DNA from 3 places in the Cryobacterium sp. 10S3 genome. Region 2 is predicted to be linked to each of the others. Evidence: predicted binding sites of a transcription regulator. Region 2 holds the regulator's gene; each other region holds the start of a gene.

Evidence for each region. The regulator LexA, encoded in region 2, represses DNA repair genes until DNA is damaged. The targets are predictions, from matches to a motif close to TCGAACANNTGTTCGA.
Region 1: the regulator LexA is predicted to act here: its motif matches at 2,291-2,306, upstream of RHM57_RS14675 (Rv2578c family radical SAM protein).
Region 3: the regulator LexA is predicted to act here: its motif matches at 2,468-2,483, upstream of RHM57_RS07735 (HNH endonuclease signature motif containing protein).

Annotation. Positions count from the first base shown of each region.
Region 1 is NZ_CP133773.1:3,138,334-3,144,753, reverse strand. Features, by position in the region: gene RHM57_RS14685 (glycoside hydrolase family 6 protein) at 1-557, opposite strand, end outside; gene RHM57_RS14680 (malate:quinone oxidoreductase) at 727-2,199, shown strand; gene RHM57_RS14675 (Rv2578c family radical SAM protein) at 2,315-3,898, shown strand; gene RHM57_RS14670 (sensor histidine kinase) at 4,052-5,332, shown strand; gene RHM57_RS14665 (hypothetical protein) at 5,329-6,420, shown strand, end outside.
Region 2 is NZ_CP133773.1:986,526-992,945, reverse strand. Features, by position in the region: gene priA (bifunctional 1-(5-phosphoribosyl)-5-((5-phosphoribosylamino)methylideneamino)imidazole-4-carboxamide isomerase/phosphoribosylanthranilate isomerase PriA) at 1-303, opposite strand, end outside; gene hisH (imidazole glycerol phosphate synthase subunit HisH) at 365-997, opposite strand; gene hisB (imidazoleglycerol-phosphate dehydratase HisB) at 994-1,632, opposite strand; gene RHM57_RS04570 (histidinol-phosphate transaminase) at 1,658-2,737, opposite strand; gene RHM57_RS04565 (LysM peptidoglycan-binding domain-containing protein) at 2,855-3,229, opposite strand; gene lexA (transcriptional repressor LexA) at 3,648-4,271, shown strand; gene metE (5-methyltetrahydropteroyltriglutamate--homocysteine S-methyltransferase) at 4,384-6,420, opposite strand, start outside.
Region 3 is NZ_CP133773.1:1,657,425-1,663,844, reverse strand. Features, by position in the region: gene RHM57_RS07755 (hypothetical protein) at 1-110, opposite strand, end outside; gene RHM57_RS07750 (DUF3099 domain-containing protein) at 107-478, opposite strand; gene fabG (3-oxoacyl-ACP reductase FabG) at 613-1,323, shown strand; gene RHM57_RS07740 (zinc-binding dehydrogenase) at 1,344-2,327, shown strand; gene RHM57_RS07735 (HNH endonuclease signature motif containing protein) at 2,503-4,164, shown strand; gene serB (phosphoserine phosphatase SerB) at 4,201-4,848, opposite strand; gene RHM57_RS07725 (glucose-1-phosphate adenylyltransferase) at 4,845-6,089, opposite strand; gene glgA (glycogen synthase) at 6,171-6,420, shown strand, end outside.

The DNA of each region.
Region 1 (6,420 bases), 2.1 Mb from region 2:
GTGTGCACCTCGTGCACCCGCTCCTCGACGTTGTTGCACTGGGTGGCGAGGGAGAGGGCATCGGGCTCGAGGATCACGACGGCCTCGCGCAACGTCAGGCTCGTCGCGATCGCCTGCACCCAGCCGGGGTATTCGAGCACCGAGAGTCCGCCGGCCGAGAAGTTGCCGCAGTCCCGGTTGGGGATTCCGTAGAGAACGAAGACGGCTGTCTTCCCGTCCTTGATCGCGGCATCTGTGATGGTCGCGACCTCTTCGCCGACCGTGTCGAGCGGATACTTCTCCGGCGTCAGCCAGATCGCCGCGGGCTGGGCGGCGAGCCGGCCCAGCGCCGTCGCCTCTGCCGAGGTCGCCCCGAACCTTTCGGCTGCATCCGCTGCGGCCTGCGCCGCCGAGGAGGACGGATTAACGTAGAACGAGGTGGTTGCCAGCGGGTTCACGGTCTGACCTCCGGGTACCTGCAGGGCGAAAGCGCTGACGAAAGTGCCGAGGGCAAGCACGGGCACCGCCAGGGCGATGATGCCGAGGACGAGACCTGTACGCGAGCCGGACGAATGCACGAACCCACCCTATCGGGGGGGTTATACAGATATGTTACGCAGGAGTATCGTCTGACGGATCTTTGTTCCGTTTTGGTGTCCCATTTCGCCCCCAGTCCGGGGTGATCGGCGGTATCGGACGCGGTCAGGCGCCCGTGCGCGCGGCGTTACACTCGAACGTGTGAATCCAATGGCGCAGGTTGATGTCGTACTTATTGGTGGCGGCGTCATGAGCGCCACTCTCGGCACCTTGATCAAACAGGTGCAGCCCGACTGGAGTATCGAGGTCTACGAGCGCCTCGGCGAGGTCGCCCAGGAGAGCTCGAACCCCTGGAACAACGCGGGGACCGGTCACGCTGCCCTGTGCGAGCTCAACTACATGCCCCAGGCGAGCGACGGAAGCGTCACCGCCGACAAGGCCGTGAGCATCAATGAGCAGTTCCAGATCAGCCGCCAGCTCTGGTCGTCCCTGGTCATTGACGGCGTTCTGCCCGAACCGACGAAGTTCATCAACTCGACGCCGCACATGACGTTCGTGCACGGCAAGTCCAACGTCGAATACCTGCGCAAACGGTTCGCGGCGCTCAAGGACCAGCCGCTCTTCCACGGGATGGAATACAGCGAAGACCCGGCCGTCATCGGCACCTGGACCCCGCTGCTCACGAAGAACCGCCCGAAGAACCAGCGCATCGCCGCGACCCGGATCGCCTCGGGCACCGATGTCGACTTCGGCGCACTCACCCGCTACCTCTTCGACGACCTCGCAGCCAAGGGTGTCGGCGTCCACGTCAACCAGCAGGTCACCGGCCTGAAGAAGCTGACGGACGGCACCTGGCGGCTGAACCTCCGGCGCCTCGTCGGCGGGCACCCCAGCATTGTGAAGGCCCGCTTCGTGTTCGTGGGTGCCGGCGGCGGCGCGCTCGCCCTGCTGCAGCAAAGCGGCATCCCCGAGGCACGCGGCTTCGGCGGGTTCCCGATCAGCGGCCAGTTCCTGCGCACGACCAATCCCGCGGTCGTTGCCCAGCACCAGGCCAAGGTTTACGGCAAGGCCGCCGTCGGCGCCCCGCCGATGTCTGTCCCGCACCTCGACACCCGCCACGTCGAGGGGGAGGCCTCGCTGCTGTTCGGGCCCTTCGCGGGGTTCACGCCCAAGTTCCTCAAGTCGAGCACCTGGTTCGACCTCCCCTTCTCTGTCCGTGGGCACAACATCGGCCCGATGCTCGCCGTCGCCAGGCACAACGTCGGCCTGATGAAGTACCTCTTCGGCGAGGTCTTCGCGTCCCGCACCGCCAAGCTCAAGGCCCTGCAGGAGTTCATGCCGACGGCGAAGATGGCCGACTGGGAGCTCATCACCGCGGGCCAGCGTGTCCAGGTGATGAAGAAGGACCCGAAGGAGGGCGGCGTGCTGCAATTCGGCACCGAGGTCATCACCTCGGCCGACGGCAGCATCGCCGGCCTGCTCGGGGCATCCCCCGGGGCATCGACCGCGGCTCCGATCATGGTCGACCTGCTCAAGCGCTGCTTCCCCGAGCAGTACCCGGCCTGGGAACCGCGACTCCGCGAACTGATCCCGAGCCTCGGCACGACCCTGTCCGACGACCCCGCTCGCGCCGCAGCCTCCCTCGCCGCGACCGCCGCGACCCTGCACCTCACCAACCCCTGACCGATCACCAACCCCTGACCGATCCGACGGAGTCGGGCACGATCTCCGTCGAATCGGTGAGGGCGGATGCTGCGTCACCCTTGCGCAGGCATCGAACGTGTGTTCGAATGTATGCATGCGGTGGAGCGGGCAGGAACTCACGACGGAACAGGCGGGCGCGCTTCCCGGTCTTGCCCGGCTGAACAACCTGGTGCGGAGCGTGCGCACCCCCGAGTTCGCGGGGATCACCTTCCACGAGATCCAGGCCAAGTCCGCGCTCAACCGGGTGCCCGGCCAGAGTGCCATGCCGTTCGGCTGGACGATCAACCCCTACCGAGGCTGCTCCCATGCGTGCACATACTGCCTGAGCCCGGAAACGCTCATCCTGATGGCCGACGGACGGCAGAAGCCACTCTGGGAGGTCAGGGTTGGCGATGCGATCATGGGCACGGAGACCGTCGGCGCCTACCGGCGGTATGTGCAGACCACAGTGCTCGCTTCCTGGGACACCCGGAAGCGCGGCTACCGCGTCATCCTCGCTGACGGCACCGAGCTCGTGGCCAGCGGAGACCACCGCTTCCTCACCGAGCGAGGGTGGAAGTTCGTCACCCGCGCCATGCGCGGGGACGGTCAACGTCCCTACCTGACCGAGAACAACAAACTCATGGGTTTCGGGCTCGTAGGGCCCGCCATTGACCGGAAGCTGTCCATCGCCGGTGCAGCCGTGAAGTCCGCGGCATTGCTTCAGGTCGTGTCCGTCGAGGACCTGGGGACCACGATGGACATGATCGACATCACGACCGGGACCGGCGACTTCATTGCCAACGGGGTCATCAGCCACAACTGTTTTGCCCGCAACACGCACACGTACCTCGACCTCGACGCCGGCAAGGACTTCGACAACGAGATCATCGTGAAGGTCAACGTCGCCGAGGTTCTCCGCAAGGAGCTCGCCAGGCCCGCCTGGGAGCGCAACGCCGTCGCGCTCGGCACCAACACCGATCCCTACCAGCGTGCAGAGGGTCGCTACCGGCTGATGCCGGGCGTGATCGCGGCGCTCGCCGACTCCGGCACCCCGCTCTCGATCCTGACCAAAGGCACCCTGATCCGGCGCGACCTCGATCTGCTCGTGGAGGCGAGCACGCTCGTGCCCGTCGACCTCGCCCTCTCGATCGCGATCTACGACGACGAGCTGCAGTCAGCAGTCGAGCCGGGCACGCCATCCACGGCGGCGCGCCTCGCCACGGTGACCGCCATCCGGGAGCGCGGCCTGCGCTGCTCCGTGTTCATGATGCCGATCCTGCCGTTCCTCACCGACACCCGGGCGCACCTCGACGACGCCCTCCGCCAGGCGAAGGCTGCCGGGGCCTCCGACGTGATGTACACCGCGCTGCACCTGCGGCCGGGGGTGCGCGACTGGTTCATGCAGTGGCTCGCGAGGGACCACCCTGACCTCGTGCCCCGCTACCACGAGCTCTACGGTCGCAACGCCTACGCACCCAAGGGCTACCGGCAATGGCTCGCGCTCCGGATCAAGCCGCTGATCCGGGCGCATGGGCTCGAGCACGGGCTCGAGGATCCCGTCACCGGAGGCGTCCGCTCCCGCGCGCTCGCCCGCCCCGCGCCCGCCGTCCCTGCGTTCCCTGGCCGGCCCGTGCCCGGCCCGGGGTTGCTCATTGCGGGCGAGCTCCCGCCTGAGCTGCAGCCGACCCTGTTCTGAACTGCGGCTCCGCACAGCGGATGCCTCGCTGCGCCCCCGCCCCGGCTGAGGTGTCGCAGATCGACGTTCAACGCCCACGCGAACCTCGATTCGCGACCCTTCACGCCAGAAGGACTCCACCGGATGCGATAATCGACGGAGAACGGAGCGGCAATGACCCTAGGCCTCCCCGACCATCTGGTCGGTACCTCGGTCGGGCGTGCCCTGGCCCAGGCCACGCACTGGTTCGGCCTCACCTGCCTGGTCGGTGCCCTCGTCTCGATCGCCGTTCTCGGCATCAGCCACCCGAGCGCGCAGATCGGCGTGAGCCTGATCGGGATCCTCTCGATGGCGATCCTCCTCTTCCTCCTGTCCCGCCACCGCACCGTGCTGCTCTCGGTCGCCTACCTTCTTGTCGGCTCCGTCGTCACCTACGTCGTCAGCGTCACCCTGCTCGGGCTGCCCGAGCTCTTCCACAGCTCGGACGTCTTTCTCGTGTCCATGCCGAAGATGGCGCTGCTGATGGTCGGCGGCGTCGGAACGGGCGCCCTCGTGGGCGTGCTCTGGGGCACCGCCGGCTTCATCCTCGCCGAAACCGTGACCGTCCTCGCCGCCCTCGAAACCGGGGTGCCCTATCACCCCGATGCGTTCACGGTGTCGACGTACCTCTTCCTCGTCGGGGTGATGCTCGTGAGCGGCCTCGGCCGGCGCAGGCACCGTCCGGTGCAGCTCGCCATGCACCGGGCGCTGCAGGAGGACCAGTCCCGGCTGCTGCGGCACGAACTCGACGTGCGCGCAGTCGCCCTCAGCCAGGACACCACGCTCAACCAGCTTGTCGCGCTCGTGCACGCCCACCCCGGGCCGCTCGGCCCGCACCTGGCCGCCGGCATCCGTGAGACCGTGGACACCCTGCACGGCACCAGCTGGCTCACCGACTCCGACGAGCGACTTTCCGGCCCGGACGGCTGGCTCGACAGTGCCGTCTACTCCGCGATCGAACGCTGCCGTGACCGCGGCCTCGTCGTCGAGGTCACGGGGGAGCGCGCCGCCCTCGGCCGCCTCGACGCGGTCGCCGACCGCGAGCTCGGCCTCGCCGTGCAGCAGTGCCTGATCAACGTCATCCTGCACGCCGGCATCGTCTCCGCCGAGGTCGTCATCGAATCCACCGACCGCGATCTCTCGGTGATGGTGATGGATGCCGGCCGCGGCTTCACGGAATCGGAGACCGGCGCCGACCGCCTCGGCCTTCGCCAGGCGGTGCGCCGCCGGATCGAGCGCCTCGGCGGCTCGGTCACGATCATGACCCGTCCCGGTGCGGGCACTTCCGTGCTCCTGACGGTGCCTGCGCCTCCCGGTGACGCCGTCGAACGGCCCGGCACCGGTGCGGCAAGCGGCCCGGCATCCGATCCGGCCGGCGACACCGCGAGCGACGCCGGGATCGGCTGGCCGCTATGAGCCGCAGCTCCCTGACCCAGCAGCAGCTCGATCCGCTCGGAGCCCTCGCCGCGTGGCCGCTCGCGCCGGCGATCGCCGCGATCGTCACGGTCTCCGCAGTCACGGCCACGATCACCCAGGCCGGCCAGACCGGCAACGCGCTCCTGGGCTCCCTCGCGATCGCGGCCGTCACCCTCGCCGCGATCCTGCTCGTCCTCGCCTCCCGCCCGAGAAACGCACCGTTCCGCGCCGCCGCACACGTGGCCATCGCCGTGCTCGCCCTCGCCGCCTACCTGCTCGAACAGGCCTCCCGCTGGAACCACAACGCCCTTATCCAGGACGACTTCGGTCCCGTCGCGATCGGCCTCCTCCTGCTCGGCCTCGCCCCCTACCGGCCGTGGCGCCAGATCGCGGCCTCCGCCGGGGTCCTCGCGCTCGTCGTCGCCGCGGTGACCTGGGTGCAGGCGCCCTTCCACTCCATCGACGTCGCCCCCGTCGTCTTCGCCGCCGTCGCGGTCACCCAGGTCCTCGCTCCCGCGCTCGCCGGGGCCGCATACTCCCGTCGCCTCGTCGGCTCACTGCTGGCCTGGCAGACGGATGCCCGCCGTGCGATCATCGAGCGCACTGAGGAGACCAGGGCCCGTGTGGTCAGGGCCGTCGTCGAGCAGCAGCGCACCGAACTCGCCGCCGGCGTGCTCCCGCTGCTCACCGAGGTCCTCGAACGCGGCGAGATCACCAAGGCCGACATCACCCGGGCCGGTGCGCTCGCCGCCGACGTGCGCAAGGCGCTCCTTCGCGAGCTGGACAAGACCTGGCTCGACGCGGCCATCGCGAGGGAGCGCGCGGCACTCCTGGCCCGCGGCATCACCCCGCTGCTCGTGGTCGCCGATCCCGACCGCCGCGCCGCCGCCTTCCATACCGACCAGCGCGCCGCGACCGCGGCCCTGCTCGGTGCCCTCTGCTCGGCGCCGGGCTTCGACCCCTGCAGCCTCGTCGTTCAGGTCACCGCGGGCGACGAGTTCCGCGGCACCGGGTCCCTGCGGCCGGCCCTGACCCGGTCGCCGCTCACCACGACGTCCGAGATCCCGCTGAGCACCTCCCCGCTCCGC
Region 2 (6,420 bases):
CGCGCCGAGCGCCGCCTGCAGGGAGGCGTCGTCGCGGATCCCGCCGGACAGTTCGATCTTGACTCCGGAGACCTCGCGGATGACCCGGCTGATCACGTCGGTGTTCGTGCCGCGCCCGAAGGCCGCGTCGAGATCGACGAGGTGGATCCACTCGGCGCCCTGCCTCGCCCAGTCGAGGGCGGCGTCGACGGGGTCGCCGTAGTTGGTCTCGGTCCCGGCCTCGCCCTGGGTGAGGCGCACGGCCTTGCCGTCTGCGACGTCGACAGCCGGGAGCAGGACGAGGCGGGGGGTGGTTTCAGTCACGGTAGTCCTCAGATCAGGGATGGGTGCGGCCGGGCCGCCGAACAAAAGCGAGAGGGGACGGTCAGTCCCGCAGGGTACCGATCCAGTTCTTCAGCAGGCGGATGCCGGCCTCGCCCGATTTCTCCGGGTGGAACTGGGTCGCGGAGAGCGGTCCGTTCTCGACAGCGGCGAGGAACGGTCCGCCGTGTTCCGCCCAGGTGAGCCGGGGCCGCGGGAACGGCGGCGTGACCTCGAGCGTCCACTCCTGGGCGGCGAAGGAGTGCACGAAGTAGAACCGCTCGTCCTCGATGCCGGCGAAGAGGCGCGAGTCCGGGTCGGGGGTGACGGTGTTCCAGCCCATGTGCGGCAGGATCTTGGCGGGCAGCTGGGCGACGGTGCCGGGCCATTCGCCGAGTCCCTCGGTGTCCGAGCCGCGTTCGACGCCGTGCTCGAACAGGACCTGCATGCCGACGCAGATGCCGAGCACCGGCCGTCCCCCGGCGATGCGGCGGTCGACGATCTCGTCGCCGCGCACGGCGGTGAGGGCGCTCATCACGGCGCTGAACGCTCCGACGCCGGGCACGACGAGGCCGGAAGCCTCGAGGGCGGTGCGGCGGTCGCTCGTCAGGGTCACGTCGGCGCCGGCGAGTTCGAGGGCTTTGACGGCCGAGTGCACGTTGCCGGTGCCGTAGTCGAAGACGACGACGCTCGTCACAGGGCGCCCTTGGTCGAGGGGATGCCGGAGACGAGCGGGTCGTAGGCCTTGGCCTGGCGGAAGGCGCGGGCGAAGGCCTTGAATTCGGCCTCGGCGATGTGGTGCGGGTCGCGGCCGCCGAGCACGGTGACGTGCACGGTGAGGGCCGCGTTGAATGCGATCGCCTCGAAGACGTGGCGCACCATCGAGCCGGTGAAGTGTCCGCCGATGAGGTGGAACTCGAAGCCGGCAGGCTCCCCGGTGTGCACGAGGTACGGGCGGCCGGAGATGTCGACGACAGCCTGGGCGAGGGCGTCGTCGAGGGGCACGAGCGCGTCGCCGTAGCGGGAGATGCCGGACTTGTCTCCGAGCGCCTGCCGGATGGCGAGTCCGAGCACGATGGCGACGTCTTCGACGGTGTGGTGCACGTCGATCTCGATGTCCCCCGACGCCCGCACGGTGAGGTCGGTCAGCGAGTGCTTGGCGAACGCGGTGAGCATGTGGTCGTAGAACGGCACCGAGGTGTGGATGTCGGAGACGCCGGTGCCGTCGAGGTTGATCGTCAGGTCGATGCTCGACTCGCTCGTCTCCCGCTGCAGGTGCGCGATGCGGGCCTGTGCGGTCGATGACTGTGCGGCCGGTGACTGTGAGCTCATGCGGCTAGTTTATTGGCCCGGGCGGTTACGCGTGGCCCAGTGCTTCGAGGGCGTCGAGGAATACGCTCGTCTCGCGCTCGGTGCCGGCCGTGACCCGCAGGTGGCCGGGGATCCCGACGTCGCGCACGAGGATGCCCTCGGCGAGCAGCGCCTCGAAGGTTCCGCGCGGGTCGGAGACCCCGCCGAACAGCACGAAATTGCTCCAGCTCCGCAAGGGGCGGTAGCCCAGCCGGTGCAGCTCGGTGACGAGGCGGTCGCGCTGGCCGCGGATGTCGTCGACCATGCGCAGCATCTCCGGCGTGTGCGCGAAAGCGGCGACGGCCGCGGCCTGGGTCAGCGCGGAGAGGTGGTACGGCAGGCGCACGAGCCGCAGCGCATCAGTCACGGCCGGGTCGGCGGCGAGGTAGCCCACCCGGGCCCCGGCGAATGCGAAGGCCTTGCTCATCGTGCGCGAGACCAGCAGGCGTTCCCTGCCGGGCAGCAGGGTGAGAGCGGATGCCGTCCCCACCGGAGCGAATTCGGCGTAGGCCTCGTCGACGACCACGATGCCGTCACAGGCGTCGTAGACGGCGGCGATCACGTCGAGAGAGAGCGGGGTGCCGGTCGGGTTGTTCGGGGAGCACAGGAAGACGAGGTCGGGATTGACCCGGTTGACCCAGTCGACGGCGCGTTCCGGGGTGAGTTCGAAGTCGGCGTCGCGGTCACCGGCGACCCAGCGGGTTCCGGTTCCCGAGGCGAGCAACGGGTACATCGAATAGGTGGGGGCGAAACCGAGGAGGGTGCGTCCCGGCCCGCCGAAGGCCTGCAGCACCTGCTGGAGAACCTCGTTGGAGCCGTTGGCCGCCCAGATGTTCTGACGGGTGAGACCGTGTCCGAGGTAGCGGGCCATCGCCTCGCGCAGTTCCGTGAATTCCCGGTCCGGGTACCGGTTGATCCCCCGGATAGCGGCGGCCAGTGCTGCGGCGATGTCGACGGCCACGTCCTCGGGGATGCCGTGGGTGTTCTCATTCACGTTGAGCGCGACCGGCACGTGCAGCTGCGGCGCCCCATAGGGAGTGAGCCCGCGAAGATTGTCGCGGAGGGGCAGGTCGTTGAGACTGGTCACTCCCCCCATGTTACCGATGGGCCTCAGCACCGGCGGGTCATATTGCCCGTGGTTCAGTATTTGGCTTGCTCAGTACTCCGGTGGTTCAGTATCCGGCTTGCTCAGTATCCGGCTTGCTCAGTATTCGGCAGGGAGAGCCAAGCGCTGGCCCGGCTGCACGCTCTCGGAGGGCAGCTGGTTCAGGTTGACGATCTCGGCGATGACCTCGCGCGGATCGGCAGAAGGGGCGATGCGCTCGGCAAGCTGCCACAACGACTGGCCCGACTGGATCGTGACGTAGTCGAAGGTCGTCGCACTTCCACCCGCGTCGGCGCTCATGCCGCTGCCGCTCAAGGTGCTGCCGTCTGCGGCGGCGAGGCCGCCGTTGAGGGCGAGGGCAAGCGCGCCGACGACGAGGGGGACGCCGGCGATCGCGGTCAGCACGGCACGACCGCGCCGGGTGATGCGCAGCCGGGTGTGCGCCCCCGGGACCAGCTCGATTGTTGTGCTCATGTCTGCCTCCTGTGTATTCGTATCCGACTCTCGGCCGGGAGAGCTGGATACGAAGCTATGTTCCGAATATATATTCGATTGTTCGAACAATCAAGACTTTCTCCGGTTATTATTGGGGTGAAGTACACGACACACTCGAATGAATGTCTGCACTTCGCCCCAGGCTGGTTACAGTTTCGATTGACTGGTGTGAACTCAACCAGCGACCACTGACATTCGGATACGGTCGCCTCACGGCATCCACCGGGGCGACCGCCCGCCACCGCCCACCGCCACCGACAGGAGCGACATCGTGACCCAGGACAGCGTGACCCCGGACAGCGAGACCCCGGACAGCGTGACCCCGTTCGCCGGCAGTTCCCCCGAACGAGGCGGAACACGTCGGAGGAAGAGCCTCAGCGACAAGCAGCGCGCGATCATGGACGTGATCCAGCGCTCTGTCGGCCAGCGCGGCTATCCGCCGAGCATGCGGGAGATCGGTGACGCCGTGGGCCTGTCGTCGCTGTCGAGCGTCACCCACCAGCTCAACCAGCTCCAGCTGAGCGGCTACCTGCGCAGGGACCCGAACCGGCCCCGGGCGCTCGAGGTCCTGATCGAGCTGCCGCAGTCGCCGGAGGACACCGCGGCCGGCGCCGCCGAGAACTTCCAGCAGGGTACCCCGGTGGGCGACGCGGCAATGGTGCCGCTCGTCGGGCGGATCGCGGCCGGTGTTCCGATCATGGCCGACCAGCAGGTCGACGAGATCTTCCCGCTCCCGCGCCAGCTCGTCGGCAAGGGCGAGCTGTTCATGCTCAAGGTCGTCGGCGAATCGATGATCGACGCCGCGATCATGGACGGCGACTGGGTCGTCGTCCGCCAGCAGAAGACCGCGGAGAACGGCGAGATCGTCGCCGCGATGCTCGATGGCGAGGCGACGGTGAAGGTCTTCCGGCAGCGTGACGGCCACACCTGGCTGCTGCCGAGGAACACCAACTTCGAGCCGATCCTCGGTGACCACGCCGAGATCCTCGGCAAGATCGTCGCCGTCCTGCGTTCCCTGTAGCTCACTGTAGATCCCCCGTGCGCGCCAACTGCGCCGCTTCGCGCCAGGCAAGCCTGGCGCGAAGCGGCGCAAACGGCGCGTCGCGCGCGGCGGGTGTTCGCCGCGAGGAGGATCAGGCGAGGGCGGGCACGCCTGCGGCGAGGCGGGCGCGCACGATGCGGGTCGCCTCGATCATGTTTCCGAGAGACTCGACCGTCTCCGCGTAGCCGCGGGTCTTGAGCCCGCAATCCGGGTTCACCCAGACCTGACCGGCCGGGATGGCGGCGACGGCACGGTCGAGCAGCTCCGTCAGCTCGGCAACGCCCGGCACCCGCGGTGAGTGGATGTCGTAGACGCCCGGGCCGATGCCGTGGTCGAAGCCATTGGCCTGAATGTCCGTCACGACCTCCATCCGGGAGCGGGCCGCCTCGATGCTCGTCACGTCGGCGTCGAGAGCGCGGATCGCCTCGAGCACGACACCGAACTCGGAGTAGCAGAGGTGGGTGTGGATCTGGGTGGCGTCCCGCACCCCGGCGGTCGCGAGCCGGAACGAGCCGACGGACCAGTCGAGGTAGTCTGCGTGGCCGGCCTTCTTGAGCGGAAGCAGTTCGCGCAGGGCCGGCTCGTCGACCTGGATGATGCCGATTCCGGCGGCCTCGAGGTCGGCGATCTCGTCGCGGAGGGCGAGGGCGACCTGGCGCGCCGTCTCGCCGAGGGGCTGGTCGTCGCGCACGAAGGACCAGGCGAGGATGGTGACCGGGCCGGTCAGCATGCCCTTGACCGGCTTCGCCGTCAGCCCCTGCGTGTAGGTCGACCAGTCGACGGTGATCGGCTTCGGGCGGGAGACATCGCCCCACAGGATGGACGGGCGGGTGCAGCGGCTGCCGTAGGACTGGACCCAGCCGTTCTCGGTGACCGCGAAGCCGTCGAGGTTCTCGGCGAAGTACTGCACCATGTCGTTGCGCTCGGGTTCGCCGTGCACGAGCACGTCGAGGCCGATCTCCTCCTGCAGGGCGACGACCCTGGCGATCTCCGCGCGCATCAGGTCGCGGTATTCGGCGTCGCTGAGCACTCCGGTGAGGAAACGGGCGCGGGCACGGCGGATCTCCCCGGTCTGCGGGAAGGAGCCGATGGTCGTCGTCGGCAGGAAGGGCAGCGCGAGTGCGGCCTCCTGGGCGGCGAGCCTGTCGGCGTAAACCCCTCGGCTGTACGAGGCGTCGGTGAGCTCCGCGGCACGGGCCCTCACGGCACCGTCGCGGACGCCGGGGGCGGCGCTGCGGGCGGCGAGTGCGCCGGTCGCAGCGTCCAGTTCGGCGCTGATGGCCTCCCGTCCGTCGGCCAGGCCGCGGGCGAGGGTCACAACCTGGCCGACTTTCTCGTCGGCGAATGCGAGCCAGCTCACGAGTTCGGCGCCGAGCGCGGTCTCGTCCGCGACGGTGTGCGGGACGTGCTGGAGGCTCGTCGAGGTCGAGACGGCGATCCGCGGCGACAGTGCGCCGGCCCCGGTGACCTGAGCGAAGGCATCCGCCAGGTCACCGCGCCAGATGTTGTGCCCGTCGATGACACCGGCGACGAGGGTCTTCCCGTCCAGCCCTGGGGCGGTCTCGGGGAGCGTGCCGCGGACGAGATCAAGGCCGATGGCCTCGATCGGTGCGCCGGCGAGCACGGGCAGGGCGTCGTCGAGGCTGCCGTAGGGGGCAGCGACGAAGATCGCCGGACGCTGGGCGAGGTGCCCGAGGGTCCCGTACGCCCACTGCACGGCGCTGAGGGTCTCGGCGCGGGGCACGTGGATGCTCTCGCTGACGAGGCCGGGTTCGTCGAGCTGCACCCACTCGGCACCGGCGTCGGCGAGGCGCTGCAGCAGGGTCGCGTACACCGGAATGAGGTCATCGAGCCGGTCGAGGGGCTCGAAGCCCGCAGGGGCTTCGTCGCTCGGCTTGCTGAGCAGCAGGAACGTGACCGGGCCGACGATGACGGGCCGGGTCAGGAAGCCGGCGGCGCGTGCCTCCTCGAATTCGCGCACGATCCGGTCGCTCGAGAGGGAGAACTCCGTTTCCGGCCCGATCTCGGGCACGAGGTAGTGGTAGTTCGAGTCGAACCACTTGGTCATCTCGAGCGGGAGGCTGTCCCCCTCGCCGCGGGCGAGGGTGAAGTATCCGGCGAGGTCGAT
Region 3 (6,420 bases), 670 kb from region 2:
TCAGCGGTATGGATACGCGGGTTGCGCCAGTCGATGCGCCACTGCGCGTCCTCCCGGCAGCCGGCCCTCGAACAACGCGGTACGTCGAGGTCGTCGTCGAAACCGATCATTCGTCCGTACCCGGGCCGCGGGACGGGTCGTGAGTCGGCGCCGGCCGGTCGGAGGCTTGCCCGGGTGGCGACTGGGCGGCCGACGAGGATTCAGGACTGGTCGAGGACTGACCGCGGTAGAGCTGAACGGCTCCCGGGCGGACGACGGCGGTTCCCGCGCCGTTTCCGTGGACGTTTGCGACGATGACCGCGAAATAGGGGAGCAGGATCGCTCCGGCGGCGCAGACCAGGAGCCACCAGCCGTGCACGAAGAGCATCAGGACGATGCACACCATCCGGATGCCCATGGTCACCGAGTATTTGATCATCCGGGCGCGTCGCTCGGCCTCCGGAGACGGAGGCAGGGACGTGATCGACTGCTGTTTCATACTCTCATCGCTTCGGTCAACCGGTGGAGGTTTTGCCTGATAAGCCTACGTCTCGCCCGGTCTGTGGGATGACACCGTAAACTGGAATATACGTGCGTACGGCTGGTCGTTCGCTGGGAATAGATTGGAACCGTATGCCCTCCGTCAGGACCGTTCTCGTGACCGGGGGCAACCGTGGGATCGGCTTTGCCATCGCCGAAGAATTCGTGCGCCAGGGCCATCGCGTCGCGGTCACGGCCCGCTCCGGGTCCGGCCCAGAGGGCAGCCTCACGGTACGTGCCGACGTCACCGACGCCGCATCGATCGACGCCGCGTTCACCGAGATCGAAGCGTCCCTCGGACCGGTTGAAGTGGTCGTGGCCAACGCCGGCATCACCAAAGACACCCTTCTGATGCGGATGACGGAAGACGACTTCACCTCCGTCATCGACACGAACCTGAGCGGTGCCTTCCGCGTCGTCAAGCGCGCATCCAAGGGCATGCTCAAGGCCAGGTTCGGCCGGATCGTGCTCATCTCGAGCGTGGTCGGCCTCTACGGTTCCGCCGGGCAGGTCAACTACTCCGCCTCCAAGAGCGGGCTCGTCGGGCTCGCCCGCTCGGTCACCCGCGAGCTCGGCGCCCGCGGCATCACTGCGAACGTCGTCGCACCCGGCTTCATCGAGACCGAGATGACCGCGGAGCTTTCCGAGGCCGTCCAGGCCGAATACAAGAAGAACATCCCGGCAGGACGCTTCGCTTCCCCCGCCGAGGTCGCCAAGGTCGTCACGTGGCTCGCGGGCGACGACGCCGGTTACATCTCCGGCGCCGTGATCCCGGTCGACGGCGGACTCGGAATGGGTCACTGACCTCCGCCATGAGACCGACAATGACGGCGACAATGCGGGCGGTTGTCGTCGACGGGCCTGGTGACCCCGGTGTTCTGCGCGTCCGTGACGTGCCGATGCCGACGCCGCGACCCGGATGGGTGCTGATCCGGGTTGAGGCCTTCGGGCTCAACCGGTCCGAACTCCACTTCCGTTCCGGTGTCGCGTCGACCGGCTCGTTTCCGCGCATTCCTGGGATCGAAGCGGTCGGAACGATAGCGGATGCCCCGGGTGGGGAGTATCCCGTCGGCGCCCAGGTGGCCGCGATGATGGGCGGCATGGGCCGCTCCTTCGACGGCGGTTACGCCGAATACGTGTCGGTGCCGGCCGCGATCGTCGTGCCCTTCACCAGCGGACTCGGCTGGGACGTGCTCGGTGCCGTGCCCGAGATGCTGCAGACCGCGGCGGGGTCGCTGCGTGTCGGGCTGCAGGCCGCCGACGGCCAGAGCCTGCTCATCCGCGGCGGAACGTCCTCTGTCGGCCTCGCGCTGGCCACCCTCGGCGCGCTGCGCGGGATGCGGGTGCTTTCGACCACGCGGAATCCCTCGAGCGTCGGCCTGCTCGAGGCTGCAGGCGCCGACCACGTCATCATCGACGATGGCGAGGTCGCGCGCCGGGTGCGGGAGATCGTGCCTGGCGGTGTCGACGGAGCCGTCGAGCTCGTCGGCGTCAACGTCCTGCGCGACACCCTCCGAGCGGTGCGAGCCGGAGGCACCGTCTGCTTCACCGGGATGCTCTCCGACACCTGGACGATCGACGAGTTCTACCCGATGGACTGGCTTCCCAACGGAGTGCGCCTCACCGCGTATTCCGGAGAGGCCGCAGACCTGACATCAGCGGAGTTGCAGGCCTTCCTCGACGCCGTCGCAGCCGGTCACGCGCGCGTCCCGCTCGGCCGTGTCTACAGGCTCGATGAGATCGTGCAGGCCCACCGCGACATGGAGGCCGGTACCGCCGGCGGAAAACTCGTCGTCCTTCCGCGCTGAACTCCCCGACTGAGGTCGGACGGATCGTCACACCGCTGGCGAACGGCGCCGGTCACATGCACAGCGTCCGTCAGGGGTCGGTACCCTCGTTTCCAGGTGTGAAACTCAAGATGAGAAGCCTAAAATTATGTGAGTAAGTCTCGCATTCGTGTTCGATTCGGGGTAGAATCGGGGTATGGCAGGAGCTTGGGATCCCCAGTCACACACCCCGCAGGCACCCGGTTCCGGGGTCGCGGGAGATCAGCCCATCGCAGGCGTCAAGTCGGCCCATCCGGTTGCGGTTGTCGAGGGTTTCGAGGGCGCGGAGGGTCTGGCCGGGTCGGTGTCGTCGGTGCATGCGGATGCTGTCGCCCGTCTCGTGGAGGCCCAGGCGGTTCTCGCCGAGGCCCTGGCCGCGATCCCGGTCGGGCTGCTCAGCGACACAGAAGCGGTCACGGCGCTGAGCACCGTGGAGGCGATCGGGCGGACAGTGGACGCGGCCAGGGTGAGCACGGCGACGGATGTGGACCGGCGGGCTCGGGTTTTGGGCCGGGAGGGCCTGGCCTGGCGGATGGGCTGCACGGGCCCGTGGGATGTCCTCACCCGGGTGACGCGGGTGTCGGCCCGGGAAGTGAAGCGGCGCACGAAGCTCGGCGACGCGGTGTTGCCGCGGCCGTGCGGCGGGAGCAGCTGGTTGCCGCCCTTGTTCCCGACCGTTGGAGCCGCCCTGGCAGCGGGGGAGATCGGGGTGGAGACGGCGGAGTTGATCGTGGCCGGGTTGCAGGTGATCAGTCACCGGGTGGCGCCGGATGACCTGCTCACGGCGGAGCGGGCCCTGGTCGCCACGGCGGCGGGCCTGATCACCCCGGAGACGGAGGACCTGGCGGGGGCGGGTGTGCCGGTGACGACGGACCTGATCCGGGGCATGGTCGCGCAGTGGCAGGCGGCCCTGGACCCCGACGGGGTCCTCCCAACCGAGGACCTGTTCGAAGCGAAGTCCAACATCGGCTTCGGACAACTCAAGAACGGGTTGTACCCCGTGAAGGGCGGAGTCACGCCGGAACTCTACGGGGTGATGAACACCCTCTTCGACGCCTTCCTCAGCTTCCACGCCCGCCCGGCGTTCCCCACCGCCGAGGAACAGGCGCTGATGGATTCGGGGCAGATGATCCCCGGCGCCGAGACCGCGGGTACCGACGCCGACACGGGCCCGGATCTGGACGTGATCGAGGCAGAGCTCCGGGAGCGCCGGGCGGATACCCGCACGAGTGGGGAGAAACGCGCCGACATCCTCCGGGCCCTGTTCGAACACGCCGCCCGCGACGAGGACACGCCCAGCATGGGCGGATCCGCCCCGACGGTGATGGTGCACGTCAACGCTGCGGACCTCGCCTCGGAGGTCGGGGTGGGGTGGGTCGACGGGGTCGAGGCCCCCGTGTCTTTGAAGACGGTGCATCAGCGCATCTGCGACGGCGGCTTCCAGGGCGTGTTGTTCGGGGCGAACAACGAAGTGCTCAAGCTCGGGCCGGAACGACGGTACTTCAACCGGGCCCAGCGCCGGGCGATTACCGCCCGGGACGGCGGCTGCATCATCCCCGGGTGCAAAGCCCCGGCGCACTGGGCCGAAGTACACCACGTGAAGCCCTGGGCGAAAGACGGCCCGACGACCGTCGACAACGGGGTCTTACTCTGCTGGTTCCATCACCACAGCATCGACACCTCCGGGTGGGAGATCCGCATGGTGAAGGGCTCACCGCAAGTGCGGGCCCCTGGGTTGATCGATCCGCAACGACTCTGGCGGCCACCGAACAGGCACCGCGCCCACCAGGTCCTCACCGGACCACCCAGACGCGACTAGAGTCCACCGGACACGGCGGCGCCTGTAGTGGAAGTGCTAGCCGCGGAGGCCGAGGATGGGCAGGACCTGGCTGAGGTCGCAGATGTCGATCGCGACATCCGCCTGTGCCCGCACGAGAGGCTTCGCGTTGAACGCGATGCCGAGACCCGCGACGTGCATCATCTTCAGGTCGTTCGCTCCGTCGCCGACGGCGACGGTCTGGGGGAGCGCGACGCCGAGTTCCGCCGCCCACTCCTGGAGGGTATCCGCCTTCGCGGTTGCGTCGATGATCGGCCCGACGAGGTTGCCGGTGAGGTGGCCGCCGACGACTTCGAGCCGGTTGGCTCGCCAGTGGTCGATGCCGAGGCTCTCCGCGAGCGGATCGAGCACTTCGTGGAAACCGCCGGAGACGACCCCGATTCTGCTGCCGTGGGCATGCAGTCCGGCGATGAGCTCGTGCACGCCCGGACTCGGGCGCACCAGGAGCCCGACGTCGGTGAAGACGCTCTCCGGCAGCCCGGCGAGGGTCTTCACCCGGGCACGGAGGCTCTCGGCGAAGTCGATCTCACCGCGCATGGCCTGCTCGGTCACCGCAGCGACGAGTTCGAGCGAGCCCGCAGCATCCGCCAGGAGCTCGATCACTTCGTTTTCAATCAGGGTGGAATCGGAATCGAGGACGACAAGGAAACGAGTGGGACGGGTCACGGGTGTACGTGCACGCCCTTGCCGACGACGGTGATGCCGGACTCGGTGACGCTGAAGCCGCGCGCGAGGTCACGGTCCCTGTCGACACCGACGGAGGCTCCGGCGGCGACGACGACGTTCTTGTCGAGGATGGCCCGACGGACGGTCGCGCCGGGCAGGATCTGCACCCGGTCGAAGAGAATCGAGTCCGCGATGTGGGCGCCGGAATCGATGGCCACCCACGGCCCGAGCACACTGCGCTCGATGTGGGCGCCGGAGATGACGCAGCCGAGGGACACGATCGAGTCGATCATCGTGCCGAGCGAACCACGCCCGTCACGGACGAACTTGGCCGGCGGCGAGTTGAGCTGCTGGCTGAAGATCGGCCACTTCTGGTTGTAGAGGTTGAAGACCGGGAGCGCGCTGATCAGGTCCTGGTGTGCCTCGAAGAAGGAGTCGATGGTTCCCACATCGCGCCAGTAGTACCGGTCGCGATCGGTGGAGCCCGGTACCTCGTTGCGCTGGAGGTCGTAGACACCGGCTTCGCCGCGGGACACGAAGTCGGGAATGATGTCCCCGCCCATGTCGTGGCTCGAGTCGGTGCGTTCTCCGTCACGCAGCACGGCCTCGATCAGGGCGTCGGCGTTGAAGACGTAGTTGCCCATCGAGGCGAACACCTCGTGCGGCGCGTCGGCGAGGCCGATCGCGTCCTTCGGCTTCTCGCGGAACTCCCGGATGTGGTCCGGAGTGGCCCCGTCGACCTCGATGACGCCGAACTGGTCGGCGAGGCCGATCGGCTGGCGGATCGCAGCGACCGTCGCCTGTGCCCCCGAGGCGATGTGGGCCGCGATCATCTGGCTGAAGTCCATGCGGTAGACGTGGTCGGCGCCGACCACGACGACGATGTCGGGCTTCTCGTCGTGGATCAGGTTGAGGCTCTGCAGGATTGCGTCCGCGGAGCCGGAGAACCAGCGCTTGCCGAGGCGCTGCTGCGCGGGCACGGACGCGATGTATGAGTTGAACAAGCCGCCGGAGACGTGCCAGGTCTGGGAGACGTGACGGTCGAGGCTGTGCGACTTGTACTGGGTCAGGACGACGATCTGGGTCAACCCGGAATTGATCAGGTTGGACAGTGCGAAGTCGATGAGCCGGTAGTTGCCGCCGAACGGAACGGCCGGCTTTGCGCGGTCCTCCGTCAACGGCATCAGTCGTTTGCCCTCGCCACCAGCGAGTACGATTCCAAAGATCTTCTTCGATGCCATGTCTTTACAGTAAGGGCATCCGGGGCCTGTGGCCACCCGAAAACGGTGTGTCGGATGCGATGCTGCGCTAGTTTTACTTTCATGCGAGTCGATCTGTTGACCAAGGAATATCCACCAGAGGTTTATGGCGGGGCCGGCGTGCACGTCGCTGAGCTCGTCAAGGCCCTCCGTACCGACATCGACGTCGTGGTGCGCTGCTTCGGTTCGCCGCGCGACGAACCGAATACCTTCGCATACGGCGTCCCAGCCGAGCTTGCGACGGCGAACGGCGCCCTGTCGACACTCGGCGTCGACCTGTTGATGGCCCAGGACGCCGCGGGCACCGACATCG